Regions from separate parts of the Providencia hangzhouensis genome, predicted to be linked through region 1. Evidence: riboswitches for the same ligand, from Rfam matches in the RefSeq annotation. Region 1 holds a riboswitch; the other holds the start of a gene.

Region 1 (4,209 bases):
TCGCCAGAATGTAACCCACCAAGCCGCACAACAACGCGGTGTTGGCATGGTGTTCCAAAGTTATGCGTTATTTCCCAATATGACTGTGGTTGACAATATCGCGTTTGGTTTGAAAATGCGTAAATTTGATAGCCAAGCCAGATCTAAAGCGGTCGCTGAAGTGATTGAATTAGTTGAGTTACAAGGAAAAGAACAACAATTTCCCCATCAACTATCAGGGGGACAGCGCCAACGAGTAGCACTTGCAAGAGCATTAGTGATGAAACCGCAAATTTTGTTACTTGATGAGCCGCTTTCAGCTCTTGATGCACGGATTCGCAAACACTTACGCCAGCAAATTCGCCAAATTCAACGTGAATTAAGCTTAACTACCATTTTTGTTACTCATGACCAAGACGAAGCGATGATCATGTCCGATAGGATCTTTTTGATGAATAAAGGGCAGATCGTGCAAAGTGATACGGCAGAGAATATTTATACCCAACCAGCAACAGAATTTGTCGCTCGGTTTATGGGGCATTACAACCTTGTTGATTCCGAAAAGGCCAATACGATGTTAGGCCTTAATTTACAAGGTACACTTGCTATCCGCCCTGAGTCTATATATGTCAAAGAAGCGGGGCGCCAATACGGTAGCCATATTTCTCACCCTGTTGATGCCGTGATATTGGACCATCAGTTGCTTGGCAATATTATTCGTTATAGTGTGAATACCCCTGCAGGTGATATGACGGTGGATTTACTTAACCGCTCATCTGAGCGTTTATTTGAACCTGGAACTCGCCTTGAACTTATGTTTAATAAAAATGAAATTCGCACACTTAGTTAATAAGTAGATAGGAATATAATGCAAAACCGACTGGCCATTTTTGACTTAGATGATACGTTAATTCAAGGTGATAGCAGCGTATTGTGGACACAATATCTGTGGGACAAGCAAATCATTAGCGACCCACAATTTGTGGAGGCAGATAAAGCCATGATGGCGCAATATAATGCAGGCACATTAGATATGCCGACTTACTTACATTTTAACCTGCAAACTATCGCCAATGTAAAAGCTGGGCAAGTGGATATCTGGTTGGATGATTTCGTACAAAACGTGATTTTACCGCGAGTCTACCCTGACGCCATTAGAACGATCGCAAATTATCGAGCTAAAGAGATCCCAATTATTGTGATCTCCGCAACCGTTTCATTTATTGTGAAAAAAATTGCTGCGAAACTAGGTGCGGATGTCGCGATGGGGATCGATATCAAGCAACAAGATGGCTGCTACACCACAGAGATCGACGGTATTCCAACCTTTAAGGAAGGTAAAGTCAAACGCCTATTAGCTTGGGTCCGTCACCAACCGATCACTGACGCCTATGTGTATTTCTACACCGACTCCGCCAACGATCTCCCGATGTGCCAATTCGCCGATGAAGTATTTATTATCAACGGTGACGAACGCCTAACGCAAGCCGCACTCGAACACAATTGGCCACAATATACTTGGGGTTTGTAAGCCCAATTTTAATTTCAAACTTGGTTTTAATTTTGGTTTTAACTAACTAATCTTTTCAAAGGTTCCTCTAAATTATTCGTGCTAGAGGAAGGAGATAAATAGAATTATCCCGAATCACATACATAAGTATGTGATTCGGGTAAATCTATGAAATCGACGCACCTATCGCGCGAAGAATGACGAGGAAGCACTTATCCCTTGAAAAATAACAAGGAAATAACCTTATTCCATTTTACTTTCCTCTAAATTATTCAAGTGAGAAGAAGGCGGCAAATGAGGATATCCCAAGGAGCATACATAAGTATGTGACTTGGGTAGCCGAGAGCAGCCAACGCACTTATCGCTTGAAGAATAACGAGGAAAGCTTATACTGAAATCTCTTGTCGGAGTGCCTAGTATGCAATGCATCAGGCTGAGACCGTTAATTCGGGATCCGCGGAACCTGATCGGGTTAATACCCGCGAAGGGAACAAGAGTAATCACTCAGCGTTAGTTTATCACCTCACATTTGGTGGAAAATTAGCCGCAATGTCTTTTTATTACTCCTCCGAACTCCTGACAAGCAACTTTCTTTCGATAAACCCGCTACACATAAAACTGTGATAGCCGTGACAATGTCAGGAAATTGCTATGTCCAATAATACAGAACAAAATATCATCCCTACTGCTGATTTATCGCCACAAGCAGCACCCGCTCGCACCCGTAAAGCTCAACGTGATGCCGCTGAAAATTTTATTAATACCGTTTCTGGCGTTTCGTTTCCTAATTCACAGCGCATTTATTTACAAGGTTCTAGAGACGATATCCAAGTCCCGATGCGAGAAATCCAACTCTCTCAAACCTTGATTGGTGGCGATAAAGACAACCCACAATTTGAAGATAACGAACCTGTTCCTATCTATGATACATCTGGCCCTTACGGCGACCCAGTTTCTGAATTAAATGTGCATAAAGGTCTTAAAAAAATTCGTGCGCCATGGATAAGTGAACGAGCTGATACCGTACCTGTCGAAAATTTAAGTTCCGATTTTACCCAACAACGCCTTGCTGATGCAGGTCTTGATCATCTGCGCTTTAACAACCGCCCCCACCCATTAAAAGCCCAAACTAACAAGTGTGTTACTCAATTACACTATGCACGTAAAGGCATCGTAACCCCTGAAATGGAGTTTATTGCAATCCGCGAAAATATGGGGCGTGAACGTATTCGTGGCGAAGTTTTATTGCAACAACATCCAGGCCAAGGCTTTGGCGCAAATTTACCGGAGAATATTACCCCTGAATTTGTTCGCCAAGAAGTGGCGGCGGGTCGCGCCATTATCCCAGCCAATATCAACCATCCTGAATCAGAACCAATGATTATTGGCCGCAATTTCTTGGTTAAGGTTAATGCTAATATTGGTAATTCATCGGTCACCTCATCCATTGAAGAAGAAGTCGAAAAACTGATTTGGTCAACACGTTGGGGGGCGGATACCGTCATGGATTTATCTACTGGCCGTTATATTCACGAAACTCGCGAATGGATTTTACGTAACAGCCCGGTGCCTATTGGTACGGTTCCGATTTACCAAGCGCTCGAAAAAGTAAACGGTGTCGCCGAAAATCTCACGTGGGAAATGTTCCGTGACACATTATTAGAACAAGCAGAGCAAGGCGTCGATTACTTCACTATCCATGCCGGCGTATTACTACGCTATGTACCGATGACCGCCAAGCGCCTAACAGGGATCGTCTCTCGCGGTGGCTCCATCATGGCCAAATGGTGCTTGTCTCATCACCAAGAAAACTTCCTGTATGAGCACTTCCGTGAAATCTGTGAAATTTGTGCCGCTTACGACGTTTCCTTGTCATTAGGGGATGGCCTGCGCCCAGGCTCAATCCAAGACGCCAACGATGAAGCACAATTTGCCGAATTACATACCCTTGGTGAGTTAACCAAAATTGCGTGGGAATATGATGTCCAAGTCATGATCGAAGGCCCTGGCCACGTACCAATGCAAATGATCCGCCGTAATATGACGGAAGAATTGGAACATTGCCACGAAGCGCCATTCTATACCTTAGGCCCACTCACAACCGATATTGCTCCGGGTTATGACCACTTTACTTCTGGTATTGGTGCCGCCATGATCGGCTGGTTTGGCTGTGCAATGTTATGCTATGTCACCCCGAAAGAACACTTGGGATTGCCGAATAAAGACGATGTTAAGCAAGGGCTAATCACTTATAAGATTGCAGCTCACGCCGCTGACCTTGCTAAAGGACACCCTGGTGCACAGATCCGTGATAACGCCATGTCCAAAGCCCGTTTTGAATTTCGCTGGGAAGACCAATTTAACTTGGCATTAGACCCTGAAACTGCTCGCAAATATCACGATGAAACCTTACCACAAGCCTCTGGGAAAATAGCCCATTTCTGTTCTATGTGCGGACCGAAATTCTGTTCAATGAAGATTTCCCAAGAAGTTCGTGACTACGCGGCACAAAAAGAAGCCGGTATGGAACAGATGTCAGAAGCCTTCCGTGCTCATGGCAGCGAGCTCTACCATGGTGCTGAAATTGTGAACGCAGAGGTGGATGAAAATGCCAAAATTGCCTAGTGCTATATCTATCCCAAATAGTCCTTTTCCTGCGACCGAACAACGCCTTGGGCTTTACCCCGTTGTGGATTCCGTTGAATGGATTGAACGCTTGC
Region 2 (4,209 bases), 1.4 Mb from region 1:
CGGTAAGCCCCTATTTGCTGATAAAGATAATAAGGGAGTGTGCGGAAGTTATCATTGCCAAATAACGCGACAACACCAAAATCACCAATTGAGATAACACAAGCAAATGCGAGAGCTTGGGAAATAGGTTTGCGTAATGCTTTAAGTTCAATAATTCGGAAACGATTAAAACCAGAAATGCCAAGTGATTGGCACAATGGGTTATAGCGTTCAGCGCTGTCTCGCATAGGGTTTTCTAATACTTTTAACGCATAGGGAATGGCTAACAAAGCATTAGTCATGATAATTAATGGGTAAGGGGATTCAGGTAAGCCTACCGTTTCATTAAAAAAGATAAAAAAACCTGTCGCGAGCACGATACCGGGCATGGCTAAAATAATTAACCCACTAAGTTCTAAGGCTTGCCCTAGACGAGCCGCTTGGCGTAAGCGCAATTCACGGCTGCTCCATAACAACATTAAAGTAAGTACCACGCAGACAGCACCAGCACACAGTGCAATAAACACAGAGGTTGCCGTGGCTTGCCATAAGGCGGGTTGCTGCAATACCGCCCAAAGTTGCCCATTTAACCCATCGAAAATAACCGCGAATAGTGGGGGAAGTAGCAATAACATGGCAGCGACAATGAGCAACAAATCTCGAATGCGACGAAATGCGTTATCAGCAGGGTCAACCCATTGTGCTTGGTGGCTAAAACCTACTGAAAATACACTATTTACTTTGTGGCAGATAAACATTAAACCGACACAGAAGAACAGCTGAATTAATGCCAAAATAGTGGCTCGCCCTAAATCAAAATCATAGTTAAGAGCTTGGTAAATAGCCAATTCGATAGTGGTTGCTGCAGGACCTCCGCCCAGAGCGAGCACAGTCGCAAAGCTGGCAAAGCACAGCATAAAAATTAACGCAGCAGTAGGTAATATTTGCCGCCGTAAATAAGGCCATTCTAAAATAGTAAATTGCTGCCACTCATTGAACCTCAGTTGTGCTGCAATTTGTCTCTGCTCAATAGCGATATTTTCTAAAGACTGTAATAGCATACGAGTCGCTAGTGGCATATTAAAGAAAACATGTGCTAGCAAAATGCCTTTTAGGCCATAAGGTGAAAAGGTGTAATTAAATCCCAGTAATTGACAAAGTTTAGCCAGCCAACCCGTTTGCCCGTAAACTGATAAAATACCAAACACGGCAACTAATACCGGAAGAACCAATGTCATTGCACATAGGCGTAAAAATAGGGTTCGTCCAAAAAAACGACGGCGGTGCAGTGCTCTTGCAAGAAAAATAGCAGGGATTACAGAAAAAATGGCGGATAAAAAAGCCTGCCAAAAGGTAAACCCAATCACATGCCACAAATAGCTATCGCTAATAATGTCAGCCATTGAAATTTCAGGTGCAAAAAACCACAGTGCACCAAAACTAATGAGTGCAACCGTAATCAGTAATCCGGAGGCCAATGCCCCCGGTAGTAGAGACAAATTAATTAGCGACTGACGGCGGTTTGCCATAAACGAGTCCAATTTTGGCGTTCTTTGGCCACTTCTTGAGAACTAAATTGTAAGGCTTTTTCAGGTAGAGGTAACTGGTTGTATACCTCAGGTAAGGGAATATCAATGACCGGATACATCCAGTTTGTTGTTGGCAGGGTATTTTGGAATTCAGGTGTTAAGACAAACTGCAAGAACTGCTTGGCAAGCTCCGGCTGTGGGCTATTTTTCAGCCTTGCTGCCACCTCAACTTGCATATAGTGACCCTCATTAAATAATGCCGCAGCATAGTTATCTTTTTGGTCATTAAGCATTTGATAACCCGGCGATGAGGTATAACTGAGTACAAAATCACCTTCCCCTTTTAAGAACAGGCCATAAGCTTCACTCCAACCTTTAGTTACGGTAAGTGTTTTGCCTGCCATTTTTTGCCATGCATCCGCAGACTTGTCGCCATACAGTTTTTCAATCCACAGCATTAAGCCAAGTCCGGGCGTACTGGTTCGAGGATCTTGGTAAATAATTTTCCAATTATTTTCACTATTTAATAATGCATCCATACTTGTTGGTGGTTGTTTAATTTTATTAGTGTCATATATGAATGCGAAATAGCCATAGTCATAAGGAATGAAGGTTGAGCTATCCCACGAAATAGGCAGCTTCAATGCACTGGTATTAATGTCGGCAGGAGCAAACAGGCCTGTTTTTTCAGCAGAATCTAATAAATTATTATCTAACCCTAAAATCACATCTGCTTTGCTATTTTTTCCTTCCATTCTGAGTCTGTTTAGCAGGGCTACACCATCCCCCAGCGCCACTATTTTTAATTCACAATCGCACTGCGCTTCGAAATTTTTTTTAATTTGTGGTCCTGGACCCCACTCTGCGGCAAAGGAATCGTAGGTATAAACAGTAAGCGTTGGTTTATCCGCCCATGCTAATTGACTTAAACTGAGTGCACCAAAGGTAAAGAACGATGCTATAATTTTGTTTTTAAACATGCTTTTTCCTGCGCTAAAAGATAGTGACACAGGATTTGAGGAGAAACCGGTGCAGATATGCAGACGGAGGCTCAAATCCCTACGCCGGTATTAACCGGATCAGGTTCTACGGGTTATTTCTCAGCCGAAATAACTTCGGCACCCCGTTGAGATGTTCACTATTGTAGTGACTTCAGACATATCTGCAAACTGTATTGATATAGGTTTACCAGTTTAGGTATGTGTGAAACAATTAGGCATCTTTCAAATTTGGTTATTGAGGTAGTCTGTGATTGATGATGATGGCTACCGCCCGAATGTAGGAATTGTAATTTGTAATCGGCAAGGGCAAGTTTTATGGGCCCGCCGCTATGGTCAACACTCATGGCAGTTTCCTCAAGGAGGCATCAATCCTGGGGAATCGCCGGAACAGGCGATGTATCGTGAGCTATACGAAGAAGTCGGGCTACAGCGTAAGGATGTCAGGTTATTGGCATCTACCCGTAATTGGTTACGTTACAAATTACCCAAGCGTTTGGTGCGTTGGGATACAAAACCTGTTTGTATTGGGCAGAAACAGCGTTGGTTTTTACTTCAACTTCAATGCAATGATGCCGATATAAACGTGCAGCGCAGTAAGTCGCCAGAATTTGATGGCTGGCGATGGGTCAGTTATTGGTATCCTGTTAGGCAGGTGGTTTCTTTTAAACGTGAGGTTTATCGGCGTGTCATGAAAGAATTCGCTCCCGTAGTTATGCCTTTACAGGAACAAAAATTACCACAACGGCCCTCTTTTAATAACCGTAGGCGTGGAGCAAAGTAGCCTATGTTGACGCGTTTACGTGAAATTGTCGAAAAAGTTGCAATGGCGACAAGTTTGACTGATGCGCTAGAAGTGTTGGTGAATGAGACCTGCAAAGCAATGAGAACAGACGTTTGTTCCATTTATTTAGCTGATCACCCTCGCCAATGCTATTACTTAATGGCAACCCGCGGGTTAAAAAAACCTAGCGGGATTGCTATTCGTCTAGGTTTTGATGAAGGTGTCGTAGGGGCCGTAGGGCGCCAGTCTGAGATGCTCAATCTAGCCGATATTCGTGAACATCCTCAATATAAATTCCTGCCTCAGCTTAAAGAAGAACAATTAAAAGCTTTCTTAGGTGTTCCCGTGGTATACCGTCGCCAATTATTAGGCGTGCTGGTCGTACAGCAACGGGAAAAACGGCTGTTTAATGAAACCGAAGAATCTTTCATGGTAACGTTGTCGATGCAACTCGCCGTGATTTTGTCGCAAGCACAAGCAAAAGGTATTTTTGGGCAATATCGGCAAAATAGAATTAAAGCGATTCCTGTATCACAAGGAATTGCAATGGCTTATGGATGGCAAGATAGTTCCCAACCTTCTTTAGATAGTATTTTTCAAGCAAGCGCTATTGATATCGACAAAGAAAAACAACGCCTTGTCGCCGCCCTCGAAAGTGCTACAGCGGAATGTCGTCGTATTAGTAAACGTTTTATGGCGAGCTCGGCAAAAGAAAGTGCGGCGATATTTGATCTCTATAATCATTTACTGAGTGACCCGCAGCTAAAAAAACATCTGTTTGCCTCCATCAATGATAACGCAACTGCTGAATGGGCAGTTAAAACAGTTATTGAAAATTATGTAGAGCAGTTTTCTCGCCTGCGTGACCTTTATTTAAGGGAAAGAGGGGCAGATTTAAAAGCATTAGGTCAACGCTTAT

Evidence for each region. Region 1 has a riboswitch for thiamine pyrophosphate ahead of thiC (phosphomethylpyrimidine synthase ThiC). Riboswitches for the same ligand answer to the same signal wherever they lie in the genome.
Region 2: it holds a riboswitch for thiamine pyrophosphate, as region 1 does, so the genes downstream of both, thiB (thiamine ABC transporter substrate binding subunit) here and thiC (phosphomethylpyrimidine synthase ThiC) in region 1, are expected to answer to the same signal.

What each region holds. Positions count from the first base shown of each region.
Region 1 covers NZ_CP135052.1:406,569-410,777, reverse strand. Annotated here, with positions in the region: gene PZ638_RS01820 (ABC transporter ATP-binding protein) at 1-829, shown strand, start outside; gene PZ638_RS01815 (HAD family hydrolase) at 848-1,510, shown strand; TPP riboswitch at 1,885-1,996, shown strand; gene thiC (phosphomethylpyrimidine synthase ThiC) at 2,141-4,114, shown strand; gene thiE (thiamine phosphate synthase) at 4,098-4,209, shown strand, end outside.
Region 2 covers NZ_CP135052.1:3,538,485-3,542,693, reverse strand. Annotated here, with positions in the region: gene thiP (thiamine/thiamine pyrophosphate ABC transporter permease ThiP) at 1-1,508, opposite strand, end outside; gene thiB (thiamine ABC transporter substrate binding subunit) at 1,484-2,488, opposite strand; TPP riboswitch at 2,547-2,644, opposite strand; gene rppH (RNA pyrophosphohydrolase) at 2,757-3,290, shown strand; gene ptsP (phosphoenolpyruvate--protein phosphotransferase) at 3,294-4,209, shown strand, end outside.